DNA from 2 places in the Paenibacillus sp. FSL F4-0125 genome. Region 2 is predicted to be linked to the other one. Evidence: a T-box and tRNA genes for the amino acid it is inferred to sense, from the RefSeq annotation. Region 2 holds a T-box; the other holds one or more tRNA genes.
The links. A T-box is a leader RNA that pairs with one kind of tRNA and senses whether it is charged. The one in region 2 lies ahead of metG (methionine--tRNA ligase), so its partner is inferred to be a tRNA-Met.

Region 1 (6,018 bases), 930 kb from region 2:
GCTATGATGGCGGCAGCACGTGAAGGAGCGGCTTCAGCAATCAGTGTTAATGCTACGCTTAAGATGCCTTTGATTATTGCAGTTACCCAGCTAACCAGTACGAGTCAAGAAGTGATGAATAATGAAATTGGGATCGCAGGTGAGGTAGCGGATACTGTGGTAAGATACGCTAAGCTGGCAGCCGATGCAGGTCTAGATGGTGTAGTGGCTTCGCCACAAGAATCTGCAGCTATCGCAGAAGCTTGCGGTCCAGCATTTTGCACGGTTACACCAGGTATTCGACCTGCAGGTGCTTCTCTGGACGATCAGTCCCGGGTTATGACACCTGGAAAAGCCATTCGTCAAGGTAGCCACTACCTTGTTGTAGGACGGCCGATTACAGCTTCACCAGATCCACGTCAAGCAGCACTAAACATTATTGAGGAGATGACCCTAGCATGAGCACATTAAATAGAAGCGAACAAGTAGCAAGTTATCTGTTGGAGATTGGAGCAGTAGCACTGCGTCCTCAGGAGCCTTTTACATGGACCTCTGGTATCAAATCGCCGATCTATTGCGACAACCGTCTGACTATGGCCTATCCAGAAGTTCGCAGCTATATTGCAGATGCCTTCGCTCAGCTTATTAAGAGCGAGTATCCAGACGCTGAAGTGATTGCAGGTACAGCAACCGCAGGTATTCCACACGCGGCTTGGGTAGCAGATAAACTTAATCTGCCAATGGCTTATATCCGTGATAAAGCTAAAGGCCACGGTAAACAGAATCAGATCGAAGGACTGATTAAGCCGGGACAAAAGGTAGTTGTTATTGAAGATTTGATCTCCACTGGCGGAAGCTCCATTAAAGCCGCTCAGGCCGTGCAAGAAGCAGGCGCAGAAGTATTAGCAGTACTTGCAATCTTCAGCTATGAGCTGGATCGTGCAGTGGATGCTTTTGCTGCAGCTGAAATGCCATTACAAAGCTTGTCCAATTACAGCACATTGATTGATGTGGCTCTTGCACAAGGCAAAATTGAATCGACAGACGTAGAAGTACTGAAGTCTTGGAGAAAAGATCCGTCATCGTTTGGTGTTTAATTTTTAAAAAAATTGAGTATAGTTTTGTTTTGGCGAGCCTCTCACTTTTTAGTGGGGGGCTTTTTTTAACTGCACAGATGCTCTGCATACCGTTGATCTATGTCACAGTAGCTCAATGCACAGTTGTTCTATGTCTTGACACTTATATCGCTCCTTCATCTCAGACACCAATAGTTGTACTTCGTGCACTTAAACTAACTTCCCTTAGTGGAACGGGCACTATAGTTGCACTTTATGCAATTATAATCAGCTAGTTATTCGCCGGAAGCTCTTAGTAACGTGTTTTAACTGCATAGAGTGCACTTAAAAGTAGAAACAGAACTTAATCACCACTAATAGATGCAGAAAGTGCAACTATCCAGTCGCAGAGGGTGGAATTGTGCAGGTAACGGCACCTTTTGAAACCTCCTAGTAACATTTTTATAGGAATAATATGAAGAAATCGTAGTATAACTTTAAACGACCTGTAACTTCCCCTCCGGATTAAAGCTTTATACTGTTACTAGCATTATGGATTATTTATCCATAAGTTGTAGAAGGATCAAGTATTTTATAGGAGGATACAATAATGAATCATATAAACAACAATAAACGACTGTGGCGCCGCTGGTTAAGCCTTGGAGTATGCGCTGCGCTGTTACTACCACTAATATCAGATGGGTGGAATACAGCTTGGGCTGAGCCTTCTAAGGCTTCAACGGAGCAGCGTGTATTGCGTATTGGGAGTCTATGGTCTGGGGAGGACGATTCTTTTTTTCGTCAACAGTTTACGGATATGTATGAATTGCAGCATCCAGAGATCAAGTTGGAGATTATACCGGCTATAGATACGAATGAGCTTCGGTACATTAATACCTCCCCAGACACAAGCTCTGATAATTTAGAAAATATCCGTGCGATTATGGGCGGGGATAAGCCTGTTGATGTGATTGTCGGTGATAGCGCATTAGTGAAGAGTTTGGTAGATCATAATCTTGTCCAATCGCTGGAGCCGCTTATAGCGCGTGATCAGTATGATTTAAGCAATATGGCGCCTACAACGCTGAATGGAGTTCGTGAGCTAGGAAGAGGAAGTCTTTTTGCGTTGGCGCCGACCTTCTCATCTAGTGCGCTTTTTTATAATAAGGGAATCTTTGATGCTGCTGGTGTCGGCTACCCAACGGACAAGATGACTTGGAATGAATTGTTTACGCTGGCAGATAAGGTGACGAAGAGATCAACAAATAAAGAAACTCAGATATATGGGTTCTCGATGAACCGTTACTTAAGTGATCCATTCTGGGATATGCAGAGCTATGTCGCACCGCTAGAACTTACAATGTACGATAATAAAGGTCAGCATATGACTGTAAATACTACACAGTGGCATCAGGCTTGGACTACTTACAGTCAGTTGGTTAAAAAGCAAATTGTACCTGGGTTAAATGGGTTGGATTTTGCAGGAACAGAAGGGGATAGCTATAGTCCAATCCAAGGGGATTTATTCCTCGCAGGAAAAGCGGCAATGGTCGTTGGGGAATACGGCTATCTCAATGATCTGGCGGTAGTGGAGCGTAATGCTGCTAAGATCAAGAATTACCATCCTTTCAAATGGGGTGTGGTTACTGTACCCACTTATCAAGAGAAGCCTGGTGTTGCCATTGGAACATGGCTTGGGAATATGATGGCTATTAGTTCTACGGCTACTAATAAAGAAGATGCTTGGGATTTGATTAAGTTCGTCAACAGTAATGAGGTTGCGAAAATTAAAGCCCATAACAAGAGTGAACTGACTTCCCGCAAGGATTATATTACCGCCCAGACCCCTTCTGTAAACTTGGAAGCTTTTTATACGCTCCGACCATTACCTGCAACGGATCCTTTATTGATTAGTTTACAGATGCAGAAGCCTGGGGTTAGCCGAATTAGTGATGTTGGACGTCAATTATTCATTGATGTTTATCAGGGTAAGAAAACCGTCGAGAATGCACTCAAAGCTTGGGAGAAGCAAGGGAATACCATGCTGGATACACTTGAAAAAGATCCTACGGTCTATTTCGACTCGATCGGTGAATGACTCTGGAATATGCCCTAAGCCACCAGTTTTCTGGTGGCTTATTTTGTGGAACTTGGGCATGATAAGTTCAGAGCGGTGTATCATAAATTTGCGAAAAGGAGAAGAGGGCATCATGAATTGGATATACTTCGCGAAACTGTTCAGGACCAGATTTCAAGCAGGTTGTTTGGCTAAAAGATTGGAGCAAGATGGCTGGATTTACGGTTATCATGACCCGCGTTTTGTAGAAATTTATCGATCCCGTAAGGGAAGGTACGGAGTTAGATTTCTGCCTTAAGAACTTTTATAAATTCTTCCTTGACGTAGACCCAATTTGTAATGTATATTATTTATTGTCGCTGTTTGAATATTTTTTCTGACGCGGGGTGGAGCAGCCCGGTAGCTCGTCGGGCTCATAACCCGAAGGCCGCAGGTTCAAATCCTGCCCCCGCAACCAATTTATTTACAACAGCAATTGTACATTCGGATATTTTTAGATCCGGGCCCTTAGCTCAGTTGGTTAGAGCGGTCGGCTCATAACCGATTGGTCGGGGGTTCGAGTCCCTCAGGGCCCACTTAGAGAAAACCCTTACTTTGTAAGGGTTTTTTGCTGTCTATAAATATAGAAATAGTCGACTTGTGCTGTTTCTTTTTAAAGTCGATGTCATACTAGCGAAGGTCAAGGATCACACCACGTCTCACTCCACTATAAAGTGCCAATGAAAACACAATCTGCTTTAGATCCAATCCTTTTTCAGCATCAGTCATTGCTTTGCTGCATGCATACCTCCTTAATGTGCAGTTAGGGTCTGAAATTAATTAAACGAATCACATCATAAAACAATGGATATAATCATAATAGAAAAAATATGAAGGATGATATTATGATTTATATCTATAATGACTATGGTGGGACACATACAACATCTTTAGCAGCAGCTTATCATTTGAAACAAATTACTCAGTCTGAGCGAAAATTAACTACAGAGGAAATATTGAATGTTAAATTTTTCAATAAGTTAACGAAAAATGATTCTGGTAAGATTATTTTTCACGGAATTGATGAAAATGGAGACTCTGTTTATACAATTGGTAGAAAGTCATCAAAACTTGTAGTCCCAGCCTTAAGAGACCTTAGTTTATTACTTGAAAGTAGACATCATTTTGAAGAAAAAATAATATTCTCTAATACTTCACCTACGGTGCCCATCCTGATGTCAATCGGAGGGTTCTTCTCAAGAGGATTATCAATTGATTTTATTGGTGTTCCTTTATTGGTAATGGGTGCTAAGCAATGTTGTGATAATATTTTTCGATTGGTTGAAAATACGAAACAAATAGGGAAGTCCTCCAATGAGGAACAAGTTATTATTTTAGCAAATGAAATCTATAAGTAATAATTTAAGGTAAATCCCAAATAGAAATCTGACATTGATTTGATGAAAGTGCTACGGAAAGTGTAAATGCGTAACTAGCTAGAATGTTGTAGAGTAGACGAATAAGAAATACAAGGAGCGTCCATGGTGGGCGTTCCTTTTTTGAGTCCCGATGTCATAGCAATATTGAACATGTAAAAGAGCCATCATAGGAGTAACCTACAACGGCTCTTTTACACTATGTACTCTCTCTAAAAACAATTCTTCAAAAAAGCTTTGTAAATTTTTTCGTCTATCTCTATTAAACTCTTCTTTCCATCCTTGAACTGAACTGCAATGATATGAACCCCTTTGCTCTTAGCTGAAAGGCCAGCAAGCAAACCAACCGGTCCGAGTAGAAATCCTCCCACTAATCCTCTTCCTACAGCACTCACAGCACTTTTGGAATGAGTTTCGTCCATTATCTCATAATCCTCTACAGTGTTTTTGTCTATTGTGATTGTTTTTAAAAAACCAGTTTGCAAATTTACAATTCCAAGAGTAGACATTATTACTTTACCTTCATAGTCACCAGCTATAACTTTATTTTTTGCACCCATCTAATCACTCCTTCTTAAACACATATATTAATCGACAAAATCATTCTACTACACGAAAACTTTTGGCGATATATGGATTTTTATTTAGAATCTGATATTCTGGCATGGTGCAATGCAAACCATATAACCAATACAAAAAGGACGCTGTCGCAAAGCCATGAAATGGTTTGGAAGCAGTGCCCTTTTTGCGTATCCAGCTAGACTTCTCTAATGGGTATAGCGCCCGTAACGTTGTCGTAATCGTTGTCTCGATCGCTGTATGCTGGGTTTCCGACCAACATCCCTATAGTTTCATACTATCCCAGAGCTTCTGGAATGCCTCAGATTCGACTTCGAAGAATACCGGTGCCTGACCGTAACGTACAAGTCCTTGACCGAACAGCGTCAGCTCTACCCGGGCGTTGTCTTCCAACTGTAGATAGATGATCTTACGCTCTTCGCTGTCGTAGATGCCTTGCTCGATAAGTGGCTCTGCTGCCAGTGGTTTAGCCGCGTTGAGTGCCGTCAGGAAGCCGCTAAACGCCTCGTCGACAGCAAGCGGTGTGTACTTCTGTAGTCCATTGTTCCAGCTGTCGAAGCTTTCCCACTGAGCTGAAGTAATTCTGCCCTCAAGATTTAGCTTGCCGAACAGATCAGTACCGCTGTTTACGGTGATGCCGTTCGTATGTTCATACAGTTCGGCGAATACCTCGCCGTTGATTTCCGAATAGGACATAATCAGGAAATTGGAATCATATCCCTTCACAGAATAGATATCCGTCTCTCCGATGTTAGAAGCTAGCTCAATATATTTGTCTTTACCGCTCCATTCATCGATGCCACCTGTAGTCCGTCCCAGCTTGTCATCGCGCAGAGCGGCAGCGTCGGAGGCGTCGATGCGAGTTGCAGACTGTGTATAAATATTATCTTTATACACGACTAGAGCGATCATA
Region 2 (6,018 bases):
CTATCGCTGAGGAAGGGCAGATTACTTCCGCGGCCAGAAAGCTGCAAATGGCCCAGCCTCCGCTCAGTCAGCAGCTTAAGCTGCTTGAGGAAGAACTAGGCGTCAAGCTTGTAGATCGAGGTCCGCGCAGTGTGCAGCTTACCGAAGCAGGAGCCATTTTGCGTGACCGGGCTCAACAAATTCTGGAGCTGGCTGATTCCACTGCCCGAGAGCTCAATGATTTTGTCAAAGGCTTAAAAGGAACGCTCGCCATTGGTACGGTGTCTTCCTCAGGAGCGACCCTGCTCCAAGATCGACTTTGTGAGTTCCACAAAACTTATAAAGGCGTTAAATTTGAAATCCATGAAGGGAATACCTTCAGAATCATCGACCTTTTGAACAAGGGTATTGTCGAGATTGGCATTGTCCGGACACCCTTTAATGCTACAAATTTAGAATGTCTTTACACACAGGCTGAGCCTATGATTGCCGTAATGACTCCAGAGTATGACTGGAAAACAGATGAAAACTTCGCTGAGATCGGTGAGTTAAAAGATAAGCCGCTCATTATCTACCGCCGTTTTGAGCAGCTTATCCGGGAAACCTGTCTTGAGAACGGCTTTGATCCGCTAATTTTCTGCATGAATGATGATGCGCGAACAACACTGCTCTGGGCAAACGCTGGTCTTGGCATTGGAATCATCCCCAAATCCGCTTTCGAATTAACGAGTAATCGTAATTTAATCTATAAAGAAATCAGTAGTGAATCGCTTCGCACGCGTGTCGCCGCCGTCTGGATCAAGGATAAATACTTATCATCATTGGCTTCTAAGTTTATTGAGAGCTTCAAGAATGGTTAATTCACTTGTTGTTGAATGAGTCTTTCCTCTTCTTCTTTAATACGACTAATATCAATTCGTTCAAACAACAATTGTAAATCAGTTATTTGTTGATAAGGGGGAACTGCGCAGGGCTGCCAATTCGGTTGTTCAAGCGATAAGAACCCCCTGATCTTCTCACAAGAAAAAGGTAGAAACGGATGCAGCAAACTCGCCAAATTAGCGATAATCTGCACGCAAGTAAATATTGTAGAATCACAGGCTTCCCGATCCTCTTTTACCTGAATCCAAGGCTTTTGCCGATCAAAATATTGATTTGCCTTACGTACATAAGAGAAAATATACTCCAGCGCATCCTTTAAATCTCCCGCTTCAATTAGGCGCCCTGACTCCAGATACAAGAGATCAATGTTGTCCCTCCACCCCTGATCTAATCCTCCATTCGGCACTTTCCCTTCATAAAACTTATCCACAAAAGCCAATGAACGATTCACAAAGTTACCAAATGCTCCAAGCAGCTCACCATTATGACTATAAATAAACTCTCTCCAGGAAAAATCCGTATCCCGCTTCTCAGGCCCGTTGGCGATTAAAAAATAACGAATAGAGTCAGGATGATACCTTTCTAGAATATCAGGTACCCAGACCGCCCAATTACGGCTAGTGGAGAACTTCTGCCCTTCAAGGGTTAAATATTCGCTAGATATAATCCGGTCCGGTAAATGTAGCTCTTTTGCTCCTAATAAGACGGCTGGCCATATCAAGGTATGAAAAGGAATATTGTCTTTACCATGCACATAATAAGCGGTAATATCCTCATTTTCCTCTGACCAAAATTCCTCCCAGCCCCCCCCAGATTGAACGGCCCACTGCTTGCTGGCTGATAAATAACCACTTACCGCCTCAACCCAGACATAAATCTTCTTATCTTCAAATCCAGCTACGGGAACATTTACACCCCAAGATAAGTCTCTGGTTACTGCCCGATCCTGAAGCTTCTCCTTTAAATATCGTTTGGTCAGTTTTATTGCATTTTCTCTCCAGTGTACTGCTACGTCTACATAATCCGTTAATTCAGATTGAAATTTAGATAAGCTAAGATAAAAATGTTCTGTCGGCCGTTCTGTCGGTGTATTCCCACATAATTTACAGACTCTGTCCAATAAATCGGCAGGGTCTAGAATCGTAGAACAATAATCGCATTGATCTCCACGCGCCCGCTGTCCACATACCGGACAAGTCCCTTCCACGAATCTATCTGGTAAAAAGCGCTGATCCGCCTCACAGTAACATTGCGCAATGGTTTTTTTATATAAATGACCATTCTCTAGCAGCTTCGCAAACAACTCTTGCACGACCTTATGATGCTGCTGTTGATCCGTTCGAGTATATAGATCATAACTAAATCCCAGCTGTTCAAAACACTTCAGAAACTCTTCGTGGTATCGACTTGCAAAAGCTTCGGGTGTGATCCCTTCATTAGCAGCCTGAACCGCTACAGGTGTGCCATGACAATCGCTCCCCGACACATATAAAACGTTATCCCCCTTGCTGCGAAAATAGCGTGCCAGCACATCCCCAGGCAACACACTTGATAATCTTCCAAGATGTAAAGATCCATTCGCATACGGCCAAGCTCCGCCTATAAACACATTACTCATTAACCTTCTCCTCCTTTTTTTAGACAACAAAAAAACTCCCATCCACAAAGGACGAGAGTTCTACTCACGTGTTACCACCTAATTTTATAAATGCCTCATGACATTTACCTCTTCAGGTACGACGTTAATAAACGTTTATACCCTAGCACTGTAACGGATGCAGGTTCCGGCGCAGCCTACAACCCAAAAGGTTTCGATGCGCAGCTCTGAGACCATATTCCCAAGGTTTTTCTTTACTCCTTTTCAGCGACCGGAGCTCTCTGTAGAAAGAATTGCCGTGGTACTCTTTCTCTTCTTTGCTTTTACATATTCAAGTTACAGGAAATAATACTCAATTTGTTGTTTATTGTCAATGCGAAACATCAAGCTCACTGTAACTTTTCCAGTTAATCTCCGTCTTTTATATAAATAAGTTACAAGGAGGTCCCTCAGTGAAAAAAGTAAATTTACTTGTACTCTCTATTCTTTTACTAACAGGAGTATGGGGTTGTTCCGATAGTAAAGTTAATTCTGTTCCCAAAAGTGAACCCTATACTTCCAAAGAAGCCATCCGTAGAGGGGATATTGTTTCATTTGAAAAAGTGTACAACCTAGAAAAATTCGAGCAATTTATAACTAATCTCTCCAGCAAAAAAGCAGACAATATACGCGTTACAAGTTACACAGATGAAGGTGATCCCATATTTAAGGATTTGAAGTTTGATGGCAGCATAATTAATTACAGCTATGATACTTCTAATGATGCATTCGGTGGAAGCAACACAGGTGTCAGAACCGATACCTGCTCCGAAGTGACGAGTAAAAAAAGCACACAAGGTGAAATTATCTATTCGATCAGCGGTTGCACAAATAATGATTCTGAAATTGATTACTATCTTTTTCGCACAACAAAATGAAATACTGAAATAAAAAAGACCACCCAATCATAATACAATTGGATGGTCTCTGTACTTCATATTATTTCATGATTTTGCAAATATCATTGGTGAATTGAACAGGATCACTAACCTGTAGACCTTCGATCAACAGGGCTTGGTTGTACAGCAGGTTCGTGTATAAACCGAGCTTTTCTTTGTCGTTCTCTGCTGCCGCCTTCAAGGATTGGAACACTTCGTGATGAATGTTGATTTCGAGTACCTTGTCCGCTTGAACCTCTTGGCCATTCGGCATCGATTTCAAGATTTTTTCCATCTCGATGGTCAGTTCGCCTTCAGCAGAGAGACATACCGGATGAGTCTTCAAACGTTTGGAGGCTTTAACATTTTTCACTTTGCCGGACAGGATGTCCTTCATCGCTTCAAAAAGCTCCTTGTTTTCGTTCTCTTCCGCTTCCGTTGGCTTGTCCGCTTCGTCAGCTTCAATACCAAGATCTCCGCTGGATACAGACTTAAATTCTTTTTCCTTATAAGACATGATCATCTTGATTGCAAATTCATCAATATCATCAGTGAAGTAGAGAATTTCATATCCTTTATCCGAAACAAGCTCAGTTTGCGGGAGTTTCTCGATTCTGTCGATCGACTCTCCGGAAGCATAGTAGATGTACTTCTGATCTTCTGGCATTCTAGACACGTATTCGTCCAGCGTTACCAGCTTTTTCTCCTTGGAGGAGTAGAACATCAGCAGATCTTGAAGGGTATCTTTGTGCATACCATAATCGTTGTACACACCAAACTTAAGCTGTCTGCCAAAAGCATTATAGAACTGCTCATACTTCTCTCTTTCATCCTTCAGCAAGCTTTGCAGTTGGCTCTTCACTTTATTCTTAATGTTCTTAGCAATCAAAGTCAGCTGACGGTCATGCTGGAGCATCTCTCTGGAGATGTTCAAGGAAAGATCCTCTGAATCCACCATACCTTTTACAAAACTGAAGTAATCAGGCAAGAGATCCGCACATTTGTTCATGATTAACACACCGTTGGAATACAGCTCAAGACCTTTTTCATATTCCTTTGTGTAATAGTCAAACGGTGTATTTTCTGGGATGAACAAAATCGCATTGTACACTACAGCACCATCGGCACTGATATGAATATGTTTAAGCGGCTTGTCGAAGCCGTAACGCTTTTCTGCATAGAAGTTATCGTAATCTTCCGTAGTCAGCTCGCTTTTGTTCTTACGCCAGATTGGAACCATGCTGTTCACGGTTTGTTCTTGAATTACTTCTTCGAACTCGTTCTCCGTACCTTCTTTTGGCTTTGACTCCTTCACGTCCATCTTGATTGGGAAACGGATGAAGTCGGAGTATTTTTTAATGATGGATTTCAGGCGGTATTCTTCCAAATATTCATCATATTGGTCTTCTTCAGTATTGTCTTTAATTTTCAAAATTACATCAGTACCCACAGAATCCTTCTCGACAGACTCGATAGTATAGCCGTCAGCGCCCTTAGACTCCCATTTAAACGCTTCCTCGCTGCCTAGAGCCTTACTGATCACCGTTACATCATCTGCCACCATAAAAGCAGCATAGAAGCCAACACCGAACTGTCCGATGATATTATGACCATCTTTAGCTTCATTCTCTTTCTTAAAAGCAAGAGATCCGCTCTTCGCGATCGTTCCCAGGTTATTCTCCAGTTCCTCTTGCGTCATACCGATACCAGTATCGGAGATCGTCAGAGTTCTGTTCGCCTTATCGGCAGTCACTTTAATATAATAATCTTCTTTATTGAAGACCAGGCTTTCGTCAGATAATGCTTTGTAATAGATCTTATCAATCGCATCACTTGCATTGGAAATTAGCTCGCGCAGGAAAATTTCCCGTTGTGTATAAATGGAGTTAATCATCATTTCCAGCAATCTTTTCGATTCGGCTTTAAACTCTTTTTTGGCCATGAATAAATAGATCTCCTTTCAAAATAAACATCTTGTCCAACATTTCGTGATTAGCACTCTTGTTAGATGAGTGCTAATTCTTCTTTTTATATAACATAAACTGATTTTGAATGTCAATATTTACAGCGACTTTCTTTAAAGAATGCTATCTTTTACATACAAATTTAAGAATTTATTGATCATTAATGACCCACTTGCGCGCAGGCTGATTCTATGTTTTAAATAGACTAGATGCATAAGTTCCAAATAAAGGTTATCATTATCAGACCTAGGAGGAATTCGAATGAATAAACAAGCACAGTCCATTGTAAATCCCATAGCAAAAAGCCCCGTAAAAAACCTTATTGGCAGTGTATTTATTCCCGTATACGATATTGAAAAAGCCCGTAGCTGGTATTGCCATGTCCTAGGACTCCAGGAAGCAGATCATCCGATTATGAACGATCATTTATGCCCGTTAACTATGCAAGGAAGCACTGGGATCATTCTGGACACCATGCCCATGTGGGGAGGTTTAGAGCCTGAAGGGGCTCCTCCAATTCAAACACCTGCTCTTATGCTTATAACCGATGATTTGCAAGCCTCTTTCAACTATATGAAGGAGCTCGGTGTAGAGATAGTAACCGAAATTCAAGATCAACAATGGTTTGTGGTGAAAGACCCTGATGGGAATAAACTAATGATTTGCAAGTAACATTTGC

Region 1: it has a tRNA-Met gene. The T-box ahead of metG (methionine--tRNA ligase) is inferred to sense a tRNA for this amino acid. The anticodon was not compared.

Annotation. Positions count from the first base shown of each region.
Region 1 covers NZ_JBBOZJ010000001.1:4,946,522-4,952,539, reverse strand. The annotation lists gene pyrF (orotidine-5'-phosphate decarboxylase) at 1-441, shown strand, start outside; gene pyrE (orotate phosphoribosyltransferase) at 438-1,076, shown strand; gene NST74_RS22080 (ABC transporter substrate-binding protein) at 1,645-3,132, shown strand; gene NST74_RS22075 (hypothetical protein) at 3,245-3,409, shown strand; tRNA gene NST74_RS22070 (tRNA-Met) at 3,492-3,568, shown strand; tRNA gene NST74_RS22065 (tRNA-Ile) at 3,613-3,686, shown strand; gene NST74_RS22060 (DUF3189 family protein) at 3,996-4,508, shown strand; gene NST74_RS22055 (hypothetical protein) at 4,739-5,086, opposite strand; gene NST74_RS22050 (hypothetical protein) at 5,370-6,018, opposite strand, start outside.
Region 2 covers NZ_JBBOZJ010000001.1:4,012,935-4,018,952, forward strand. The annotation lists gene NST74_RS17750 (LysR family transcriptional regulator) at 1-839, shown strand, start outside; gene metG (methionine--tRNA ligase) at 836-2,479, opposite strand; T-box leader at 2,524-2,785, opposite strand; gene NST74_RS17760 (DUF4362 domain-containing protein) at 2,911-3,375, shown strand; gene htpG (molecular chaperone HtpG) at 3,437-5,317, opposite strand; gene NST74_RS17770 (VOC family protein) at 5,601-6,011, shown strand; gene NST74_RS17775 (LysR family transcriptional regulator) at 5,994-6,018, opposite strand, start outside.